One region of the Vibrio sp. AK197 genome, then DNA from elsewhere that is predicted to be linked to it. Evidence: predicted binding sites of a transcription regulator. Region 1 holds the regulator's gene; each other region holds the start of a gene.
What was found. Region 1 encodes MetJ, which represses methionine synthesis genes. Its sites were predicted from a motif close to TTAGACNTNTANANGTCTAA; they were not measured.
Positions count from the first base shown of each region.

Region 2: a site for MetJ is predicted at 2,205-2,224, ahead of metH (methionine synthase). Genes of this name have one in related genera too.
Region 3: a site for MetJ is predicted at 1,133-1,152, ahead of metK (methionine adenosyltransferase). Genes of this name have one in related genera too.

Region 1 is NZ_CP096430.1:2,949,323-2,956,788, forward strand. Features, by position in the region: gene cytR (DNA-binding transcriptional regulator CytR) at 1-589, opposite strand, end outside; gene priA (primosomal protein N') at 897-3,098, opposite strand; gene rpmE (50S ribosomal protein L31) at 3,403-3,618, shown strand; gene M1D72_RS20820 (malic enzyme-like NAD(P)-binding protein) at 3,857-5,131, shown strand; gene metJ (met regulon transcriptional regulator MetJ) at 5,311-5,631, opposite strand; gene M1D72_RS20830 (O-succinylhomoserine (thiol)-lyase) at 5,882-7,036, shown strand; gene M1D72_RS20835 (bifunctional aspartate kinase/homoserine dehydrogenase II) at 7,049-7,466, shown strand, end outside.
Region 2 is NZ_CP096430.1:271,446-278,911, reverse strand. Features, by position in the region: gene metH (methionine synthase) at 1-2,155, opposite strand, end outside; gene M1D72_RS08485 (cation:proton antiporter) at 2,347-3,684, shown strand; tRNA gene M1D72_RS08480 (tRNA-Asp) at 4,450-4,526, opposite strand; rRNA gene rrf (5S ribosomal RNA) at 4,571-4,686, opposite strand; rRNA gene M1D72_RS08470 (23S ribosomal RNA) at 4,859-7,466, opposite strand, start outside.
Region 3 is NZ_CP096430.1:2,723,536-2,731,001, forward strand. Features, by position in the region: gene tkt (transketolase) at 1-912, opposite strand, end outside; gene metK (methionine adenosyltransferase) at 1,227-2,381, shown strand; gene M1D72_RS19660 (DUF2189 domain-containing protein) at 2,602-3,393, shown strand; gene M1D72_RS19665 (SprT family zinc-dependent metalloprotease) at 3,473-3,973, shown strand; gene M1D72_RS19670 (endonuclease) at 4,113-4,778, shown strand; gene rsmE (16S rRNA (uracil(1498)-N(3))-methyltransferase) at 4,895-5,626, shown strand; gene gshB (glutathione synthase) at 5,641-6,591, shown strand; gene M1D72_RS19685 (YqgE/AlgH family protein) at 6,651-7,214, shown strand; gene ruvX (Holliday junction resolvase RuvX) at 7,249-7,466, shown strand, end outside.

The DNA.
Region 1 (7,466 bases):
CTTGATAGCGGAACTGACACAAAACCGCACTTTCCGGACCGGAGATCTGCGCAATGCGTTTGTGGCCCATTTGCGTCAAGTAGTTCACCGCTTCAAACGCTGAGGTCAAGTTATCGATATGTACAGTGGGCAGTTCAAGCTCAGGTGCGAACTCACATGCCATCACCATCGGTGGGAGGTTTTTCTGTTCGGGCTTACTGACATCAAATGGCAAATCGGTCCCAAGCAGCAGCATGCCATCAGCTTGCTTGGTAAACACTAAGTTCACAAACGAACTTTCGCGCTTACGCTGCTGACCACTGTCGCCAAGTAATACGATGTAACCATGTTCCATCGCCGCATCTTCAATACCTCGAATGATCTCGGTGAAGTACGGATCGCAAATATCAGGAACGATCGCGATAATTGTTTTTGATTCGTTACGGCGCAGATTGCGCGCCAAAGAATTTGGTGAATATCCAGCTTCCAGCACGGCATCTTCAACCCGTTTTCGTGTGGCTGACGAGACTTTTTCAGGGTTCATCAACGCCCTAGATACGGTTGCGGTTGAGACGCCTGCGAGCTGGGCAACATCCTTCATTGTCGCCATAAAAAATTAACCCTCTCAATTCCTTTCCAAGTAGCCAAGACGCCACTTCTTTTAGATTTATGATTTTTGGTGATGAACTAAAGCTCATTTCTTATATTAACTTGATTGCATTACGCAATCGTTTACCTTATTCATAAGAATGAATAAAAAAGTATACAGGACTTAGTTTATTCATTTCGAAACATAAAGTTACGGCTAGATTAACAAAAAAGGCAGTTTGTTGGTGATTTTCGTCACAGATAAATGAAAAATGATGACAATTCTTTTAATTGATACGCAGCCAGTGACGTATTAACAAACTTCCCACTTAACTCAAATCTTGAGGCTCAATATCCAGAGACCAACGGACTTTCTTGGCACTTGGCAGCATCTGGATCGCTGGTTTTGCGCTATTGAGTAATTTCTGCATCACCGGACGCGATTGCGTTTGCAGTAATAGCTGCCAGCGAAATTTACCTGCCCGCTTCGCAATCGGTGATGGGGTTGGCCCCAGTACCATACAATATTCATCAAATAGAGGATTGGCCTCCAATGTTTGCCTGACTTGACGTAAAAAGTCTTCCACCATTGCTGAGTGATTGGCTTCTGCTTTGAATAAGGTCAGATAGGAAAATGGGGGCAATATGGCCAACTTGCGCTCAGCCAGCGCGCTCTGCGCAAAGTGGCGGTAATCTTTTTCAAGTAATGCTTGAAGTAGGCTGTGTTCAGGATGATGGGTTTGCAGGACCACTTCACCAGGTTTACTCGCTCGCCCTGCTCGTCCAGCCACTTGAATAAATAGCTGTGCTAAGCGCTCCGATGCGCGGAAGTCACTGCTATAAAGCGATCCATCAACGTCCAGCAGAGCCACCAGCGTAACATTAGGGAAATGATGCCCTTTCGCCAGCATTTGCGTACCGATGAGAATTTGGTACTCCCCTTTACGAATCGCTTCTAATGCCGACTCCAAGCTGCCTTTGCGCCGTGTGCTGTCTCGGTCAATTCGAATCGCCTTAAACTCAGGAAACAGCTCTGCCAGTTTGTTTTCCAATTGCTCAGTCCCTACGCCGACGGTGACAAGGTGTGTCGAGCCACATCCCTGACACTGATGGATGACGGGCTGCTGTGAACCACAATGATGGCAGCGTATTTCGCTGCTACTTTGATGATAGGTGTAATAAGCATCACAGCGCTTGCATTCGGCAATCCAGCCACATTCATGGCACATAAGAGCAGGAGAAAAACCACGGCGATTCAAAAACAACATCACTTGGTTGCCAGCCGCTAAATGGCGACGCATTTCAGCAATCAAAGGGGCAGACAGTCCACTATCTAAATATAACCCTTTAATATCCAATACTTTATTGGTTGTTGGCAGCGCATTCCCCGCACGCTTTGATAAAATTAAGTGGTGATACTTACCGCTTAGCGCGTTATGCAGTGTCTCTAATGCCGGGGTCGCCGAACCCAACACTATCGGAATGTTCTCTTGGTTTGCGCGCATCACCGCGACATCTCGCGCATGATAACGCAGGCTGTCTTGCTGCTTGTAGGAACCATCATGCTCTTCATCGACAATAATGATGCCCAAGTTGGCAAACGGGGTCATCAAAGCAGAGCGCGTTCCAATAATGATTCCAGCCGAGCGATCCTTTGCCGCAAGCCAAGCATTAAGACGCTCCGTATCATTCAGTCCCGAGTGAACCACTTCCACTGGAACATTAAAGCGTTTTTTAAACCGATTGATGGTTTGGGGAGTGAGGCCAATTTCCGGCACTAACACTAATGCCTGAGCTCCTCGTTCCAGCACGGGTTTAATCAGGTTTAAATACACTTCTGTTTTGCCAGAACCGGTCACCCCTTCTAGTAGGTAACAGCCGAACTCTTGGCGTGAATTCACTGCCGCAATGGCAACTGCTTGCTCTTGGTTAAGCTTGGGTTTATCAACCTCGGCCTCAATCGCTTGTGGCCAAGCGGTGCGGTGAGGCGTTTTATCAACGCTGACAATCCACCCTTTTTCTCTCAGGTTTTTCAGCACCGAACTCGACACATCCGCATCGATAAACGCTTGCTGAGAAAGCGATCCCGATGACAACATGTTCATCACTTTCGCCTGCTGTACTGCTCGCCCTAGCCCTTGCATTAATTGATTCTTACCCGCTTCGGTAAGCTGCCACTCCACGACTTTTGCCCACTCGGCTGGCTTACCTTTACGCAAAGCACTCGGCATCGCATTACTGAGCGTTTCGCCAAGAGGATATTGATAATACTGACTGCACCACATTAATAGCTTATAGAGCGGCGCAGCCCATAGCGGCTGATGATCCAGAACTTGGTACAATGCTTTAAGCTGCTCACGAGCAAAACTCGACTGATCCGTTAACTCAATAACAATACCAACCAAGGTTTGACGACCAAAAGGGACAGACACACGCCCTCCAACCACCGGGTAAGCACCATTTGGTATCAAATAATCAAACAGTTTATCTAGAGGAACAGGAAGCGCGACACGCGCAATCGCAGGCTGCATAAATAAGCGGGTAACTCTCAGTTTGCTAAGACGAAACCCAGTTTAATCGATCACTTCATGAGTTGATAGTTTCGTGGTGATTGCGGTGACTGTCGATGAACAACAATAACATGGTGAAAAAAGTAGCAATCAATTGAGGCAAAACTATTGATTCACGCTCAGGGAAACATTACTATACTGCGCCTTGACCATATGGCTTGCTTCGACGAGTTCGATTCAGCGGTATGTCATTTCTATATTATTAACTACGTGTGGTGTCCGGCTTTGAATCGGATGGCGACACGGCCTAAATTGAGGTTCTCCCATGAAAACTGGTATCCACCCAGAATACAAAGCCGTTAAAGCAAACTGTTCTTGCGGTAACACTTTTGAGTTCAACTCAACTCTTGGTAAAGAAGAAATCCACCTAGACGTGTGTGACAAATGTCACCCATTCTACACTGGTAAACAACGTATCGTTGATACCGGTGGTCGTGTTGATCGCTTCAACAAGCGTTTCGGCAACCTATCAAGCAAATAATCCATTTCGATTATTGATTGATACAAAAAGGGCGCTACGGCGTCCTTTTTTGATCCTGTTGATTTAACCTTTCCGCTACAACCTCTCTAACCTCAAATAATACCGATACAAAACGTTATCTGGTCTTATCTCTTCGATATTTAGTCATTTTGACTGATCTAAGTCAGCCTAGTGTCTAGGCAGCCTCGGTACCATAGATTAAAATTATCTTTCCCCCATCAAATGAGCACCTAAACATATGTCTGATGACAACCAAACGCTCTCTGCGGAAGAGCAATTTCGCCAACAAGCCCTGGATTACCATGCCAAACCAACCGCTGGTAAAATTTCAGTTGAGTTAACCAAACCTGCTGACTCAGCCCTTGATCTTGCTCTCGCATATAGCCCAGGCGTTGCCGAACCGGTTCGTGAAATCGCACAAAATCCAGACACGGTGTATCGCTATACAGCAAAGGGCAACATGGTAGCGGTGATTTCAAACGGTACCGCTATTTTAGGTCTAGGGAATTTAGGACCGCTGGCATCAAAACCAGTGATGGAAGGGAAAGCGCTGTTATTCAAGCGATTCGCAGGGTTGGATTCCATTGATATTGAAGTAAAACATCGCACCATTGACGAATTCGTTGATACCGTTGCAAATATTGCGGACACCTTTGGCGGCATTAACCTTGAAGATATCAAGGCCCCTGACTGCTTTGAAATCGAAAAACGCCTCATTGAACGTTGTGATGTGCCCGTTTTTCACGATGATCAACATGGTACCGCCATCGTCACCGCCGCAGGTATGCTTAATGCGATTGAGCTACAGGGTAAGAAACTTGAAGAGTCAACCATCGTGTGTCTAGGCGCTGGCGCGGCCGCAGTCGCCTGTATGGAACTGCTAATTAAATGCGGCGCAATGCGTGAAAAAATCTACATGCTTGACCGCAAAGGCGTCATCCATACTCGCCGTGATGATCTTAACGAATACAAGCAGTTGTTTGCCAACAACACCGATAAACGTACCTTAGAAGATGTGATTGAAGGCGCCGATCTTTTCCTTGGTGTTTCTGGTCCAAACCTTCTTTCTGCTGACGCGCTAAAATTGATGGCAGATAAGCCAGTGGTCTTTGCGTGTTCTAACCCTGATCCTGAAATCAAACCATCGATTGCTCACGAAGTGCGTAATGATTTGATTATGGGAACCGGACGCAGTGACTACCCAAACCAGGTCAATAACGTTCTGTGTTTCCCATTTATTTTCCGTGGCGCACTGGATGTGCGTGCTAGCGAAATTAATGATCAAATGAAATTGGCGGCGGTTGAAGCCATACGCCAACTCGCCAAAGAAGACGTTCCTGCCGAGGTACTTAACGCCGCAGGTGTGGAATCACTGCAGTTTGGTCCTGAATACATTATTCCCAAACCAATGGATAAGCGATTGCTCCCTCGAGTGGCCCGTGCCGTTGCTGAAGCGGCGGTTGAATCGGGTGTGGCGCGTATCGATATGCCAGAAAACTATATGCAAGACTAAGCATCATGAGAGGCCTGAATCGAGTGCAAAGCGGTGAAAACCCAAAGCGCGCATTGAGGCTCTTTAGATGTGGTTCTTGATAGAAAAAAGGTTGGCAAATGCCAACCTTTTTTTGTGTAAACACAGCGCTATCAATTTGGAAAAGTGGAATCTAAGTAGCACTATTTCTTACAGCAGACTTACTCATCATTGTAAGATTCAAACTCAATACCCATTTCTGTCATCAGTCTTTTCACTTCAGCAGGAATATCGTCTGGGCGATCTTTGCGCAAATCTTCATCCGTTGGCAGGGGTTGCCCGGTATACGCATGCAGAAACGCCTCACACAACAGCTCACTATTGGTGGCATGACGCAGGTTGTTGATTTGACGACGAGTACGCTCATCAGTCAAAACTTTCAATACTTTCAATGGAATAGATACGGTAATTTTTTTTACTTGCTCACTCTTTTTGCCATGTTCAGCATATGGGCTTATGTATTCCCCATTCCAGTCTGCCATTGCGCACCTTCGTAAAAGTTTAGGAATTAGTTTTAGACCCACAATTTTAGCGGCTTTTAAGTCTATAAGCAAAGACATATAGACGTCTAGAAGTGTTGACGTCTCATTTTTAGCAAAGTAAAGTGGCGGGGTATGGAATGGAAATGAATGGATCGATGTTTTTTGAGCAGTTTGTTCACTCTATAACCGATTCACTCCCCATATATAGCGCATTCCAATTAACAAGTCATTCTCTTCGCAAGGAAATCTTATGAGTACTCACAAACCTGCCACAATAGCGGTAAGAACTGGGATTGAATCTGACACACAACATCACGCGGTTGTGCCACCGATTTATCTATCAACCAACTATGGTTTCCCTGCGTTTGGTGATGTGCCTAAGTATGACTATACGCGCTCAGGAAACCCAAACCGCGGGCTATTAGAACAAGCGCTTTACGAATTGGAATCCGGTCAGGGAGCCGTTGTCACCAACTGTGGCACCTCTGCTCTGAACTTATGGGTATCAGCCTTTATTGGCCCTGATGACCTGATTATTGCTCCCCATGACTGTTATGGCGGCACTTACCGCTTGTTTAATACCCGCTCACAAAAAGGTGATTTCAAGGTCGAATTTGTTGACCAATCCGACCAAGCCGCCTTTGATGCGGCGATTGCGAAAAAACCAAAACTGATTTTGCTAGAAACCCCGTCTAACCCTTTGGTACGCGTGGTCGATATCGAAAAAACGTGCCAAAAAGCCAAACAAGTCGGCGCTCTGGTTGCTGTCGACAACACCTTTTTGACACCGGTGTACCAAAAGCCTTTAGAACTCGGTGCGGACTTTGTTATTCACTCCACCACTAAATTTATTAATGGTCACTCTGATGTGATTGGTGGGGTAGTCATTGCTAAACAGCAAGAGCACGCTGAGCAACTCGCTTGGTGGGGTAATTGCATTGGCGCAACCGGCACGCCATTTGATAGCTACCTAACACTGCGCGGAATTCGTACCTTGGGCGCAAGAATGCGTGTGCATGAAGAGAGCTCATTGAGCATTCTTGATTACCTCAAAACCCAACCTTTGGTTGGCGCTATTTTTCATCCAAGCTTGCCTGAACATCCAGGCCATGAGATCGCTAAAAAACAGCAATCAGGATTTGGCTCGATGCTCAGCTTTGAGTTTGCTGGCAGTTATGAGCAGCTCCAAACCTTTGTAACCGGCTTAAAACTGTTTTCACTTGCCGAGTCCCTTGGTGGCGTCGAAAGCCTGATTTGCCATCCGGCGACCATGACTCATCGTGCTATGGGCGAAGCCGCTTTAGCGGAAGCTGGCGTCTCACATCAACTGCTTCGACTTTCAGTTGGCCTTGAAGATGCACAAGACTTAATTGCCGATCTCGACCAAGCTTTCAATCTCGTTTAAGGAGAGGTGGTGATGACTCACCCTCGACAACTACATAAATTCGGTGGCAGCAGCCTAGCAGACCCCGAATGCTACCGCCGTGTAGCCAACATTTTAAAGCAGTACTCAAATGCCGATGACTTGATTGTGGTCTCGGCGGCGGGCAAAACCACCAACCGCTTAATTGAGTTTACTGACGCCCTGCATAAAGATGGCCGAGTGGCCCATGAAGTTTTGCAAGCGCTGCGCCAGTTTCAGACCGATTTGGTCTGTGAACTATTAGAAGAAGATGCACAAACACCGCTACTCTCAGCGCTGCAAGATGAATTTACCACATTGGGTGAACTCAATGCGCCGCTTACTGCAGAGCAGCGCGCGGCGGTGCTCGGTCATGGCGAAACGTGGTCAGCGCGCTTGCTTGCTGCGCTTTTAACACAACTTGAACTGAACA
Region 2 (7,466 bases), 450 kb from region 1:
CCTGTGGTAAGAACATCTTGCCTTCACCAAACAGATCACCAACCACGTTCATGCCATCCATCAGCGGGCCTTCAATTACTTCGAGCGGTTTTGTGGCCGCCAAGCGTGCTTCTTCCGTATCCTCAACGATGAATTCAGTTATACCTTTAACTAAGGCATGCTCTAACCGCTTTTCAACTGGCCATGTCCGCCATTCAAGCGCACTGGCATCGTCTTGTTTCCCGACCGCATTCTCGCGGTACTCTTCAGCGATATCCAATAAACGTTCAGTCCCGTCATCACGACGGTTTAAGACTACATCTTCCACCGCCTCACGCAGCTTTTCAGGTACGTTATCGTAGATCTCAAGCTGACCCGCATTAACGATCCCCATATCCATACCATTTTTAAAACAGTTATAGAGGAATACCGCATGAATCGCTTCACGCACGTAATTATTACCACGGAAAGAGAATGAGACGTTTGAAACCCCTCCAGAAATCATCGCGTAAGGCAGAGTGCGCTTGATATCAGCAACCGCCTCAATGAAATCAACAGCATAGTTATTATGCTCATCGATACCGGTCGCGACGGCAAAAATATTGGGATCAAAAATAATGTCTTCTGGCGGAAAGCCCACTTCATCGACCAAAATACGATACGCATTAGTACAAATTTCCACTTTGCGCTCACGAGTGTCAGCCTGTCCAACTTCATCAAACGCCATCACGATAACCGCTGCGCCATAGCGGCGGATCAATTTGGCTTGCTGGATGAATTTGTCTTTCCCTTCTTTAAGCGAGATAGAGTTAACAATGCCTTTGCCTTGAATGCATTTTAACCCTGCTTCAATAACATCCCACTTGGAAGAATCGACCATGATGGGCACTTTAGAAATTTCAGGCTCTGATGCACAAAGATTAAGAAAGCGCACCATACTCGCATGCGCATCAAGCATGCCCTCATCCATATTGATATCGATGATTTGCGCGCCATTCTCCACTTGCTGGCGAGCAACGTCTAAGGCTTCATCGTACAGTTCTTCTTTGATTAAACGCTTAAAACGTGCAGAACCGGTAACGTTCGTGCGCTCACCGACGTTGATAAACAGGGTATCCTTTTCTATCGTCAGAGGTTCGAGGCCAGACAATCGACAAGCAACGGGTAATTCCGGTAATGGGCGCGGCTGCACAGAGTCAACTGCAAGCGCCATTTGGCGAATATGTTCAGGAGTTGTCCCACAACAGCCACCCACTAAATTTAAAAAGCCGGACTCCGCCCACTCTTTTATGTGCTCTGCCATATCTTCGGGCGATAAATCATATTCGCCAAAGGCGTTCGGCAAACCGGCATTAGGGTGCGCCGAGACATGGCATTCAGAGATGCGTGATAACTCCGCAACATACTGACGCAATTCATCAGGCCCCAAAGCACAGTTAAGTCCAAAGGAAATAGGGCGAACATGGCGTAGTGCGTTATAAAACGCTTCGGTTGTTTGCCCCGAGAGGGTACGGCCGGAAGCATCTGTGATGGTGCCTGAGATCATCACTGGTAGTTGAACGCCCACTTCCTCAAACACACTTTCGACAGCAAAAGCACACGCTTTCGCGTTAAGCGTGTCAAAAATGGTTTCAATCAAAATCAGATCACTACCGCCACGAATTAAAGCTCGAACCGATTCAGAATACGCCTTTACCAACTCATCAAACGAGACATTTCGGTAGCCAGGGTCATTCACATCTGGAGAGATAGAACAGGTACGGTTAGTTGGCCCCAACACCCCCGCAACAAAACGAGGCTTATCGGGGGTTTTTGCTGTCCATTCATCAGCGACTTCACGCGCAAGACGCGCCGCTTCATAGTTTATCTCCTCGCTGATACTTTCCATTTCGTAATCAGCCATTGCGATGGTGGTCGCGTTGAAGGTGTTGGTTTCAAGAATGTCCGCACCCGCTTCAAGATATTCACTATGAATGCCTTTGATCAACTCAGGTTGAGTTAAGACAAGCAGGTCATTGTTGCCTTTAAGGTCACACCCCCAATCAGCAAATCGCTCGCCACGATAATCCTGCTCTTCCAGCTTGTGCCCTTGAATCATGGTGCCCATGCCACCATCAATCAACAGGATGCGTTGTGCCAATAGCGACTCTATCTGTTGTCTTACCTTACTTCCCACGTTCTCAGCCTCGTTCCTTTTATTATTGCCCAATCCTACCACACCCTCTTCAGGAGTCTAGACGTCTAAATAGACTTTATTGCACAATTTTTGTCCCTTATTGATATAAGAATTAATCAAAAAAATGTTTGCCATTTAAACAAGTAGCGAAGACAATCGTTGTTTATATTTTGTTACAGTTAGTGAGTTATATGTCAGTCTATTACACACTCTGTTTTTTATCTGCAGCAGCAATGCTAATTGCCTTTGTAAACAGCAAGATAGGCAAGATGCAAACCACCATAGCCATCACCGCAGGCTCAATGATGTTATCATTACTGATACTCGTTGCAGGTCAAAACAATTGGTTTCACTTGACCGAGATAGCAACCAGAACGGTTGCTGCAATTAATTTTGAAGACTTCCTACTCAAAGGTATCCTCGGCTTTCTATTGTTTGCGGGTGGGTTAGGCATCAAATTGCCCAACTTGAAAGACCAAAAATGGGAAATCACTTTACTTGCTCTGGGCGCCACACTATTTTCAACCTTCTTTATCGGCTTCGTTCTCTACGGGATTACCCTTCTTCTTCACATTCAATTTGATCTCGTTTACTGCTTACTTTTCGGCGCACTCATTTCTCCTACTGACCCAATAGCCGTTCTCGCTATTGTTAAAAAACTGAATGCGCCACGCCGAATCTCGACTCAAATAGAGGGAGAATCGCTATTCAATGATGGTTTTGGTTTAGTTATTTTCGTCACTCTATTTACCATCGCATTTGGTCACGAAGCTCCGACTATAGGTAGTGTAACCGAACTGTTTGCAAGAGAAGCACTTGGCGGAATTGCCTATGGGTTTGTTCTTGGCTTGATCTTCCACTATTTGATTAGCGCCACCAACGACCACTCAATGGAATTACTACTCACTATCGGCGTACCCACAGCAGGTTATGCATTTGCTGAAGTTCTGCATGTCTCTGGCCCGTTAGCCATGGTGGTATCTGGCATCATGATTGGTAACTGGACTCGATTTATTGGCTTCTCTAAAGAAAGTGAAGATCACTTAGATCACTTCTGGGAATTGGTTGATGAGTTCCTTAACGGTGTCTTGTTTCTACTTATCGGTATGTCGATGCTACTGTTTGAATTCCATAAAGAAGACTGGATTATGATGGCCATAGCGATTCCTCTCGTTCTCGCTGCTCGTTATATGAGTGTTCTCTTGGCCTACCTAGGATTCAAACGCTATCGTAAATACAATCCTTGGTCAGTGCGTATTCTTACTTGGGGGGGATTACGTGGAGGCCTAGCGCTGGCGATGGCGCTATCTATTCCATCAGGAATTTGGGTCGTACCTGACAAGTTAATTGATGTGAAAGAAATCATTCTGGTTATGACTTATGCGGTCGTTGTATTCTCTATCCTAATTCAAGGCTCAACCATCACTCCGATGATAGAAAAAGCAAAAAAAGCCGAGCGTGACATGGAATTAAGCGCAGAACCCAAATCAGAATCGAGTGAGTCAAATACCCAAAAAATAGAAAGTTGATGTGACTCATTAACCTTTAAAGCCGGCAAGATAGCCGGCTTTTTTATCGCCAGTATTTAGATGAACGAAACCCTGAACAAGCGAGAAAACAAAACTAACTATCAGTAGAATCAAAACATAAGTGATTAAATCGCTTAATCGCTACTGATGCCTATTTCATTTCACGCCAACAGCCAACTACTGATATCCTGCAAATACGCCGCGGTGTAACGCCAAACCAAACACAACATTGATACGTACAGATAATAAAAACTACGGTGCAAACACGCTGACGGTCCCGTTAGTTTCAAGGCTCATGCCTATTTGTTGCAAGATCAACGAGTCTGTACTGCCTTCTATTCTTTCAGTGACTTTTCACCAAGCGCAAAGGGGGATAGCCTTTTGATAGGGAAAGTATAACCAAGGAAGTTAGGATGTATAGAAGGGTTGGATGCCGTATAAGCAGCAATAAAAAGGTGAGTGTCAGCTAACAGGCCGCCTTTCTCTCAAGGCAAGTCAAAGAACCTAGTCAACAACCGCTCAGCACTGTTCCCTTTTCTTTAGACGTAAAAAAGCCCCGTCATTTCTGACGAGGCTTAATATAAGTGGCGGAGCGGTTGGACTGGCACTCCAGCGGGACTCGAACCCATAAATACCTTAGGCAGTGTGACAGGCCGCTTTTCTTTCAAGGTCAATAAGCGAACCCACGGAAAGACCGCTTCTGCATTACTCACCTTTCTCCAGACGTAAAAAAGCCCCGTCATTTCTGACGAGGCTCAGTATAAGTGGCGGAGTGGACGGGACTCGAACCCGCGACCCCCGGCGTGACAGGCCGGTATTCTAACCAACTGAACTACCACTCCGCAGTGGTATACCTGCTTAATAAAGCAAGTTCACTAAATTTAAAGCCTGGCGATGTCCTACTCTCACATGGGGAAACCCCACACTACCATCGGCGCTAATTCGTTTCACTTCTGAGTTCGGCATGGAATCAGGTGGGTCCAAATCGCTATGGTCGCCAAGCAAAATTTTGTCTGGAACAAAATTTAACGCACTTTAGTGCGGCCCGAAGGGTTAACTACATGGATGTAGTTAATAAATTCAATTCCTAAATCTGGAAAGCTGTTTTTCGTTCTGTTTCTTACACATTCAATTCTGTTCTTGCTTTGAGCCCACAAAACCCCTTGGGTGTTGTATGGTTAAGCCTCACGGGCAATTAGTACAGGTTAGCTCAACGCCTCACAACGCTTACACACCCTGCCTATCAACGTCGTAGTCTACGACAACCCTTTAGGACGCTTAAAGCGCCAGGGAGAACTCATCTCAAGGCTTGCTTCCCGCTTAGATGCTTTCAGCGGTTATCAATTCCGAACTTAGCTACCGGGCAATGCGTCTGGCGACACAACCCGAACACCAGAGGTTCGTCCACTCCGGTCCTCTCGTACTAGGAGCAGCCCCTTTCAATTCTCCAACGCCCACGGCAGATAGGGACCGAACTGTCTCACGACGTTCTAAACCCAGCTCGCGTACCACTTTAAATGGCGAACAGCCATACCCTTGGGACCGACTTCAGCCCCAGGATGTGATGAGCCGACATCGAGGTGCCAAACACCGCCGTCGATATGAACTCTTGGGCGGTATCAGCCTGTTATCCCCGGAGTACCTTTTATCCGTTGAGCGATGGCCCTTCCATTCAGAACCACCGGATCACTATGACCTGCTTTCGCACCTGCTCGAATTGTCATTCTCGCAGTCAAGCGGGCTTATGCCATTGCACTAACCTCACGATGTCCAACCGTGATTAGCCCACCTTCGTGCTCCTCCGTTACTCTTTGGGAGGAGACCGCCCCAGTCAAACTACCCACCAGGCACTGTCCTCATCCCCGATTAGGGGACCAAGTTAGAACATCAAACATACAAGGGTGGTATTTCAAGGATGGCTCCATAACCACTGGCGTGATTACTTCAAAGCCTCCCACCTATCCTACACATGTAGGCTCAATGTTCAGTGCCAAGCTGTAGTAAAGGTTCACGGGGTCTTTCCGTCTAGCCGCGGGTACACTGCATCTTCACAGCGATTTCAATTTCACTGAGTCTCGGGTGGAGACAGCGTGGCCATCATTACGCCATTCGTGCAGGTCGGAACTTACCCGACAAGGAATTTCGCTACCTTAGGACCGTTATAGTTACGGCCGCCGTTTACCGGGGCTTCGATCAAGAGCGTCGACCGAAGTCTAACCCCATCAATTAACCTTCCGGCACCGGGCAGGCGTCACACCGTATACGTCATCTTACGATTTTGCACAGTGCTGTGTTTTTAATAAACAGTTGCAGCCACCTGGTATCTGCGACTTCCGATAGCTCCATCCGCAAGAGACTTCACCGTCAGAAGCGTACCTTCTCCCGAAGTTACGGTACCATTTTGCCTAGTTCCTTCACCCGAGTTCTCTCAAGCGCCTTGGTATTCTCTACCCGACCACCTGTGTCGGTTTGGGGTACGATTCCTTACAATCTGAAGCTTAGAGGCTTTTCCTGGAAGCATGGCATCAATGACTTCACCACCGTAGTGGCTCGACGTCGTGTCTCGACCTTAAAAAGAGCCGGATTTACCTAACTCTTAAGCCTACGCACTTGAACCTGGACAACCGTCGCCAGGCCCACCTAGCCTTCTCCGTCCCCCCATCGCAATTGTAAGAAGTACGGGAATATTAACCCGTTTCCCATCGACTACGCCTTTCGGCCTCGCCTTAGGGGTCGACTTACCCTGCCCCGATTAACGTTGGACAGGAACCCTTGGTCTTCCGGCGAGGAGGTTTTTCACCCCCTTTATCGTTACTCATGTCAGCATTCGCACTTCTGATACGTCCAGCATGCGTTACCACACACCTTCAACCGCTTACAGAACGCTCCCCTACCCAATACGATAAATCGCATTGCCGCAGCTTCGGTTTATTGCTTAGCCCCGTTACATCTTCCGCGCAGGCCGACTCGACTAGTGAGCTATTACGCTTTCTTTAAATGATGGCTGCTTCTAAGCCAACATCCTAGCTGTCTAAGCCTTCCCACATCGTTTCCCACTTAGCAATAATTTGGGACCTTAGCTGGCGGTCTGGGTTGTTTCCCTCTCCACGACGGACGTTAGCACCCGCCGTGTGTCTCCCGGATAGTACTTACTGGTATTCGGAGTTTGCAAAGGGTTGGTAAGTCGGGATGACCCCCTAGCCTTAACAGTGCTCTACCCCCAGTAGTATTCGTCCGAGGCGCTACCTAAATAGCTTTCGGGGAGAACCAGCTATCTCCGAGTTTGATTGGCCTTTCACCCCTAGCCACAAGTCATCCGCTAATTTTTCAACATTAGTCGGTTCGGTCCTCCAATTGATGTTACTCAATCTTCAACCTGCCCATGGCTAGATCACTCGGTTTCGGGTCTATATCCAGAGACTAAATCGCCCAGTTAAGACTCGGTTTCCCTACGGCTCCCCTATACGGTTAACCTTGCCACTGAATATAAGTCGCTGACCCATTATACAAAAGGTACGCAGTCACACCACGAAGGTGCTCCTACTGCTTGTACGTACACGGTTTCAGGTTCTATTTCACTCCCCTCACAGGGGTTCTTTTCGCCTTTCCCTCACGGTACTGGTTCACTATCGGTCAGTCAGGAGTATTTAGCCTTGGAGGATGGTCCCCCCATCTTCAAACAGGATATCACGTGTCCCGCCTTACTCGTTTTCACTTAAAATGATGGAGCGGCTACGGGGCTATCACCCTTTATTGCCAAGCTTTCCAGCTTGTTCACCTGC
Region 3 (7,466 bases), 230 kb from region 1:
GGCTTCTTTTGCATTCCACTCAGCGTAGATATCGGCAGGAATTTCAAACGGACCGTATTCCCAACCTAGGAATTCACGTGCTGCTTTCACTTCGTCATCACCTAGCGGCGCGCCGTGACAGTCATGTGAGCCCGATTTGTTTGGTGAGCCAAAACCGATAATGGTTTTAGTACAAATCAGCGTTGGGCGAGCCGTTTCGGCTTTCGCGGCTTCAATGGCGGCATTAATCGCTTCAGGATCGTGACCATCAACCGCAGGGATCACATGCCAGCCGTACGATTCAAAACGTTTTGCTGTATCGTCAGAGAACCAGCCTTCAACGTGACCATCGATAGAAATGCCGTTGTCATCCCAGAACGCGATTAATTTGCCAAGGCCAAGCGTGCCCGCTAGTGAGCTTGCTTCATGAGAAATGCCTTCCATCAAACAGCCATCGCCAAGGAACGCGTAAGTATAGTGGTCAACGATATCGTGACCTTCTTTGTTAAACTGCGCGGCTAATGCTTTTTCAGCCAGTGCCATACCAACCGCATTGCTAATACCTTGGCCAAGTGGACCGGTCGTCGTTTCAATACCCGGCGCATAACCATATTCAGGGTGACCCGGTGTTTTTGAATGCAGCTGACGGAAGTTCTTTAGATCTTCAATTGGCAAGTCGTAGCCAGAAAGATGAAGCAGAGAGTAGATCAGCATTGAGCCGTGACCGTTAGACAGCACGAAGCGGTCACGGTCTGCCCAGTTTGGGTTCGCTGGGTTGTGGTTTAGGTGTGAACGCCAAAGTACTTCGGCGATATCCGCCATCCCCATCGGGGCACCTGGGTGACCTGAATTTGCTTTTTGAACGCCATCCATTGCGAGGGCACGAATCGCGTTCGCTAACTCACGACGTGAAAGAGAATTGCTGGAAGACATGTCTGCTCCTGAGTGTCTTTAAAAACAGTAAGAAAAAACTGCCAGCATTGTCGCAAAGCCCCTATATGCGTGCAAACCTTTTGGCGAGGATTTATCACCAAAATCACGCTATTGAACTAGGCTACTTTAAGATGTAACGGTATTTCATCAGGTTTAAATGCAATCGATTAACTATTCTCGTTCAAAAAAATAACTTGTAATTCGAGTATTTAAAATTAGAATAGACGTCTAGATGTAGAAACGCCTACAAATTTGTCTATTGCGATATTGGTCGAACGACGAGTATCGTCAACTTAATCAATAGTGGAGCTCTCATGGCTAAGCACCTGTTTACTTCTGAGTCTGTTTCAGAAGGTCATCCAGATAAAATCGCAGACCAAATTTCTGATGCTGTTCTTGATGCCATTCTCGAACAAGATCCAAAAGCACGTGTAGCATGTGAAACATACGTGAAAACCGGCATGGTAATGGTCGGCGGTGAAATCACCACCTCGGCTTGGGTTGACATCGAAGAGTTAACTCGTAAAACCGTACGTGAAATCGGTTATGTTCATTCAGACATGGGCTTTGATGCGGACTCTTGTGCCGTACTCAACACTATTGGTAAGCAGTCACCTGACATCAACCAAGGCGTCGACAAAACCGATCCTAAAGAACAAGGTGCGGGCGACCAAGGCATCATGTTTGGTTATGCATGTAATGAAACTGACGTGCTGATGCCTGCGCCAATCACTTACTCACACCGCCTAGTTCAAAAGCAAGCAGAAGTACGTAAAAACGGTACACTGCCTTGGCTTCGTCCTGATGCGAAATCTCAGGTTACGTTCCAATACGACCAAGGTAAGATTGTCGGTATTGATGCAGTCGTACTATCTACCCAACACGCTGATTCAATCTCAACGCCAGACCTACGCGAAGCGGTCATGGAAGAGATCATCAAGCCAGTGCTGCCATCAGAGTGGCTAAATAAAGAGACAAAATTCTTTATCAACCCAACGGGTCGTTTTGTTATCGGTGGTCCAATGGGTGACTGTGGTTTGACGGGTCGTAAAATCATCGTTGATACCTACGGCGGCGCTGCTCGTCATGGTGGCGGCGCGTTCTCAGGTAAAGATCCATCCAAAGTTGACCGTAGTGCCGCTTACGCAGCACGTTACGTAGCGAAAAACATCGTTGCGGCAGGTCTTGCGGATCGCTGTGAAATCCAACTCTCATACGCGATTGGTGTTGCAGAGCCAACATCTATCATGGTGGAAACGTTCGGAACTGAAAAAGTCGCTTCTGACATCATCGTTGAAGCGGTTCGTCAACACTTTGACCTACGCCCATACGGCCTACAAGAAATGCTTAACTTGTTACAACCTATTTACAAGAAGACAGCAGCATACGGCCACTTTGGTCGTGAAGAGTTCCCTTGGGAGAAAACGGATAAAGCCGCTATCCTACGTGACTTCGCTGGAATTAAATAAGTAAATTTAATCAGTTACATTTTAAAGCCTCGGTTTAAGCCGAGGCTTTTTTGTTGAGGAAAGGAAATTTCTCTTGATGCACATTGTATTTTTAGGGATCTCGGACAATAGTTAAAGAAACGTTAAATCCGTGTTTTCGTTAGCCAACCTTGGCGAGTCTACGCTTGGTTTGTATACCAACTTTCGTTGACTCTCCATTTTGTTCGTTTCAGGAGGAGTTATGCCTCGTACTGTTAACCCATCAAATATGCCGAGCAAACCGGTGCCCGACTCCGAATACGCTCGTACCATCCCCTGCAATACACTGGCTGTTAGCGCGCCCTTTCACTGGCTTAGCCTTGCCCTCAATGACTTAATTCGAATGCCACTGATTAGTGCTTTTTATGGCCTGTGTTTTATGGGAGCAGCCATCGGTATTGTGCTACTGATCCAATGGCAAGGCACTCACTTAGTGGTGATGCCCAGTTTGGTTGTTTATATGTTGATTGGGCCATTTTTAGCGCTAGGCTTGTACGATGCGAGCTGGGAGCGAGAAAAAGGCCACTCAGCCAAGCTAATGCACTCAATGCGAGCTATTGGACGCAATTCAACCTCCCAATGGGCGTTTGCGGTTCTGCTCGCCGTCGCGATGATTTTTTGGATGCGCATTGCTGCGCTGCTTCACGCACTCTACCCTTCGGTACAAGGCGCGCCGCTCACCGAATTTCTACCATTTTTAGTGATTGGTAGTTTGGTCGGTCTAGTGCTGGCTGCCATTGTCTTTAGTATCTCCGCTTTTTCTATCCCTCTTATGATGGAACGCCGAGTCGACATGATGACCGCCGTATTCACCAGCTTCAACGCAGTTAAATCCAATATCCCGGCAATGATCGTTTGGGCAGCACTGATCGCTGGCGGATTATTGATCGGCTTTGCAACTTACGGCATAGGAATGTTAGTGACAATGCCGCTACTCGGTTACGGAACTTGGCACGCCTACCAAGAAACAATAAAGAAAAAACATACTCCATGATGACTCCTAACATCTATCTTCAACTGGTATGATGTATTACTCGGCTTCGCGCCGAGTTTTTTTCTATTTGAGAGATTTGATGGATAACTTTGAGCTTCACTATCGCGCTGTCGCGCGCATGCAACACTGTATTACCCAAGCGAGTGAATACTTTAAACGTGACTTTTCCTTACCTAAACTGAACTATAAATTGAGGGGAAAAAGCGCAGGTAAAGCACTACTTCAGCTCAACGAAATTCGCCTCAACCCCACGTTGTTTGCTGAAAATCCGCAGGCGTTTATCGACGAAGTAGTACCTCATGAAACCGCACATTTACTCACTTGGCAGTTATTTGGTCGCGTACGCCCACACGGTAAAGAATGGCAGATGGTCATGGAGCAAGTCTTTGGCGTTTCGGCCAACACCACCCATCAATTTTCAGTTACGTCAGTACAAGGCAAAACGTTTGAATATCAATGTGGCTGTCGTCAACATGCCTTAACCATTCGTCGTCATAACAAAATACTCAAAGGTCAAGCTCAATACCGTTGCCAGCAATGCCAACAAACTTTGTCGTTTACGGGTAAACAACTGACTTAATGCCAGCCTGCTTCAAAGTTTTGAAAAGCAATGACAATATTTCACTCTAAAAATGCATGATAGAATGCACATTGTCATACTTTTCTAATACTTTTAAATCATGTCGATTGTTCGTCTCGGGTCTGCTTGCGTTATCGCAATGATGGCCTTTTCTGTTTGGGCAGGACACCCAACCTCATTCTCAAGTGCCAAACGTCAAGCCGTTAAAATCTATCAAACCCATCCGGTAAGTTTCTACTGTGGCTGTGATATCGAGTGGCAAGGTAAAAAAGGCAAGCCAGAACTGATTAACTGTGGCTATCAAGTAAGAAAACAGCCCAAACGCGCAAGCCGAATTGAGTGGGAGCACGTTGTTCCAGCTTGGCAATTTGGTCATCAGCGTCAATGTTGGCAACAAGGAGGACGTAAAAACTGCACGCGTCATGATCAAACATTTCGCTTGATGGAAGCGGATCTCCATAACCTAACGCCAGCGATTGGAGAAGTGAATGGCGATCGTTCCAACTATAATTTTAGCCAGTGGAATGGCGTTGATGGTGTAACCTACGGTCGCTGTGACATGCAAGTCAACTTCAAACAACGTAAAGTCATGCCACCGGATCGCGCGCGAGGCTCAATTGCCAGAACCTATCTGTATATGAGCCAAAAATACGGGTTTCGCCTTTCAAAACAGCAAACAAACCTGATGAACGCATGGAATAACACCTATCCCGCAGATGGATGGGAGTGTGAACGTGACAGGCGGATCGCCGAAGTTCAAGGGAATCATAACCCGTTTGTCGTCAAAGCCTGCCAAAAGCACTAAACTTAGACCCCATTGCACAAGGGCAAATCCCCATGGCTTTGGTGGTTTGCCCTTGTTTTTTCGATATAAAGCATCCATGTTAGTCATTAACTATTTGTAGGAAAATTCAAATAACCATGCGCATCCCTCGAATTTATCATCCTGAAATCATTCATCAGCTAAACACTCTGCCTTTAAGTGAAGATGCAGCGGGCCACGTAGGCCGTGTACTGCGAATGAAACCTGGGCAAGAAGTGTTGTTATTTGATGGCAGTGGCGCTGAATTCCCAGCTGTGATTGAAGAGGTCAGCAAAAAGAATGTGCTGGTAAAACCTCAAGAGCGGGTCGAACGTGATGTCGAGTCCCCCCTTGATTTGCATTTAGGCCAAGTCATTTCCCGTGGTGACAAGATGGAATTCACCATCCAAAAGTCGGTTGAGTTAGGGGTAAACACGATTACTCCACTGATTTCAGAACGTTGCGGTGTTAAACTCGATCCAAAGCGGTTTGAGAAGAAACTGATTCAATGGCAAAAAATCGCCATTGCCGCTTGTGAACAAAGTGGTCGTAACCGAGTGCCTGAAATTCGCCCCATCATGCAACTTGAGCAATGGTGTGAAGAAGAGTACGACGGCTTGAAGCTCAATTTGCATCCACGAGCAACCTACTCAATCAATACGCTACCAGCGCCTGTAACAAAAGTGCGCCTATTAATTGGTCCCGAAGGTGGGCTTTCGGCACAAGAAATAGACATGACACACCAATACCAATTTGAAGAGACGCTGCTTGGACCTCGCGTACTACGCACCGAAACCGCGGCTCTTACCGCAATTACTGCCCTCCAAGTTCGCTTTGGTGACCTTGGTTAAACCGGAGAAGCTCAATGATTAAACTCGGCATAGTGATGGACCCGATCTCGGACATCAATATCAAAAAAGATTCTAGTTTTGCGATGCTGCTTGAAGCACAGCGTCGTGGCTATGAAATTCACTACATGGAAATGAATGATCTACATTTAGATCAAGGTGTTGCAATGGCTGACACCAAAATCATAGAGCTAAAAGAGGATCCAAACGGCTGGTATCAGTTTAAATCTGAACAATCGATTGAGCTTTCTGAGCTTGATGCCGTATTAATGCGTAAGGATCCGCCTTTTGATACCGAGTTTATCTACGCAACTTATATTCTCGAGCGTGCAGAAGAAAAAGGCACATTGATCGTCAACAAACCGCAAAGCCTGCGTGACTGTAACGAAAAGCTGTTTACCGCTTGGTTCCCTGAGCTCACACCAACCACGATGGTGACACGTAAGGCAGAGAAATTTAAAGAATTTCGCGAACAACATGGGGACGTGATCCTTAAACCTTTAGACGGAATGGGCGGCGCGTCTATCTTTCGCGTCAAAGAGAATGATCCGAATGTGTCAGTGATCATTGAAACCTTGACCAATCATGGTCAAAACTACGCGATGGCACAGACCTTTGTTCCAGATATTAGCAATGGTGACAAGCGTATTCTGGTCGTTGACGGTGAACCAATGCCATACTGCTTAGCGCGAATTCCAGCCAAAGGTGAGACACGCGGCAACCTTGCTGCCGGTGGTCGTGGAGAAGCGCGCCCATTAAGTGAGACAGATAAACAGATAGCGAACGCTGTAGCGCCTACACTTAAAGAAAAAGGTCTGATTTTCGTTGGATTAGACGTCATCGGCGATAAGCTCACTGAGATTAATGTCACTAGCCCAACCTGTATTCGAGAAATCGAAGCGGCGTATGATATCTCTATCACTGGCAAGCTGATGGATGCCATCGAACGCCGCGTTAAGCAGGGCTAACTAACGATAACATGGCATCAATAATCCTATTGGATGCCACTTTTTGGATTGGAGTTGCTATGAATCTAACCAATCATTTCTTAGTTGCAATGCCGGGCATGAAAGATCCTTACTTTCAGCACCGAGTCATCTATGTGTGTGAACACAATGAAGAAGGTGCAATGGGGTTAATGATCAATGCTCCGGTCGATATTACCGTCGGAAAAATGCTCAAACAGGTTGAGATTGATCCTGTTCATCCTCAACTCAATACAGCGAGTTTGGATAAACCCGTGCTCAATGGCGGCCCCGTTTCAGAAGATCGCGGTTTTATCTTACATAAACCCAAAGATCGTTATGAGTCGAGTGTACAAATGACCGACCAAATTTACGTCACCACCTCACGTGATATTCTGTCGGTTCTCGGCACCGAAGCTGAGCCGAGTAATTATTTAGTTGCTCTCGGTTATTCAGGTTGGGAAGCTGGGCAATTAGAAACTGAATTGGCGGAGAACTCATGGTTGACCATTGAAGCCGATCCAAATGTTATTTTTGATACGCCGATTAATGAACGCTGGGATCGCGCCGTTGAAATGCTCGGCATTAACGCCACTCAGCTCTCAAGTGAATCAGGTCATGCTTAGGCATGACCTTCATTGTTAGAACAGCAGAAAACCGATGACATCAAGAACCATCATTGCCTTTGACTTTGGCACCAAGAGTATTGGCAGTGCAATAGGCCAAGAAATTATAGGCACGGCCTCACCGCTCCGTGCGTTTAAAGCAAACGACGGCATTCCTAATTGGGATGACATTGAAAAAATCCTCAAAGAGTGGCAACCGCAGTTACTCGTGGTCGGTTTACCCACTGATTTACATGGTAAGGCGCTCGAAAC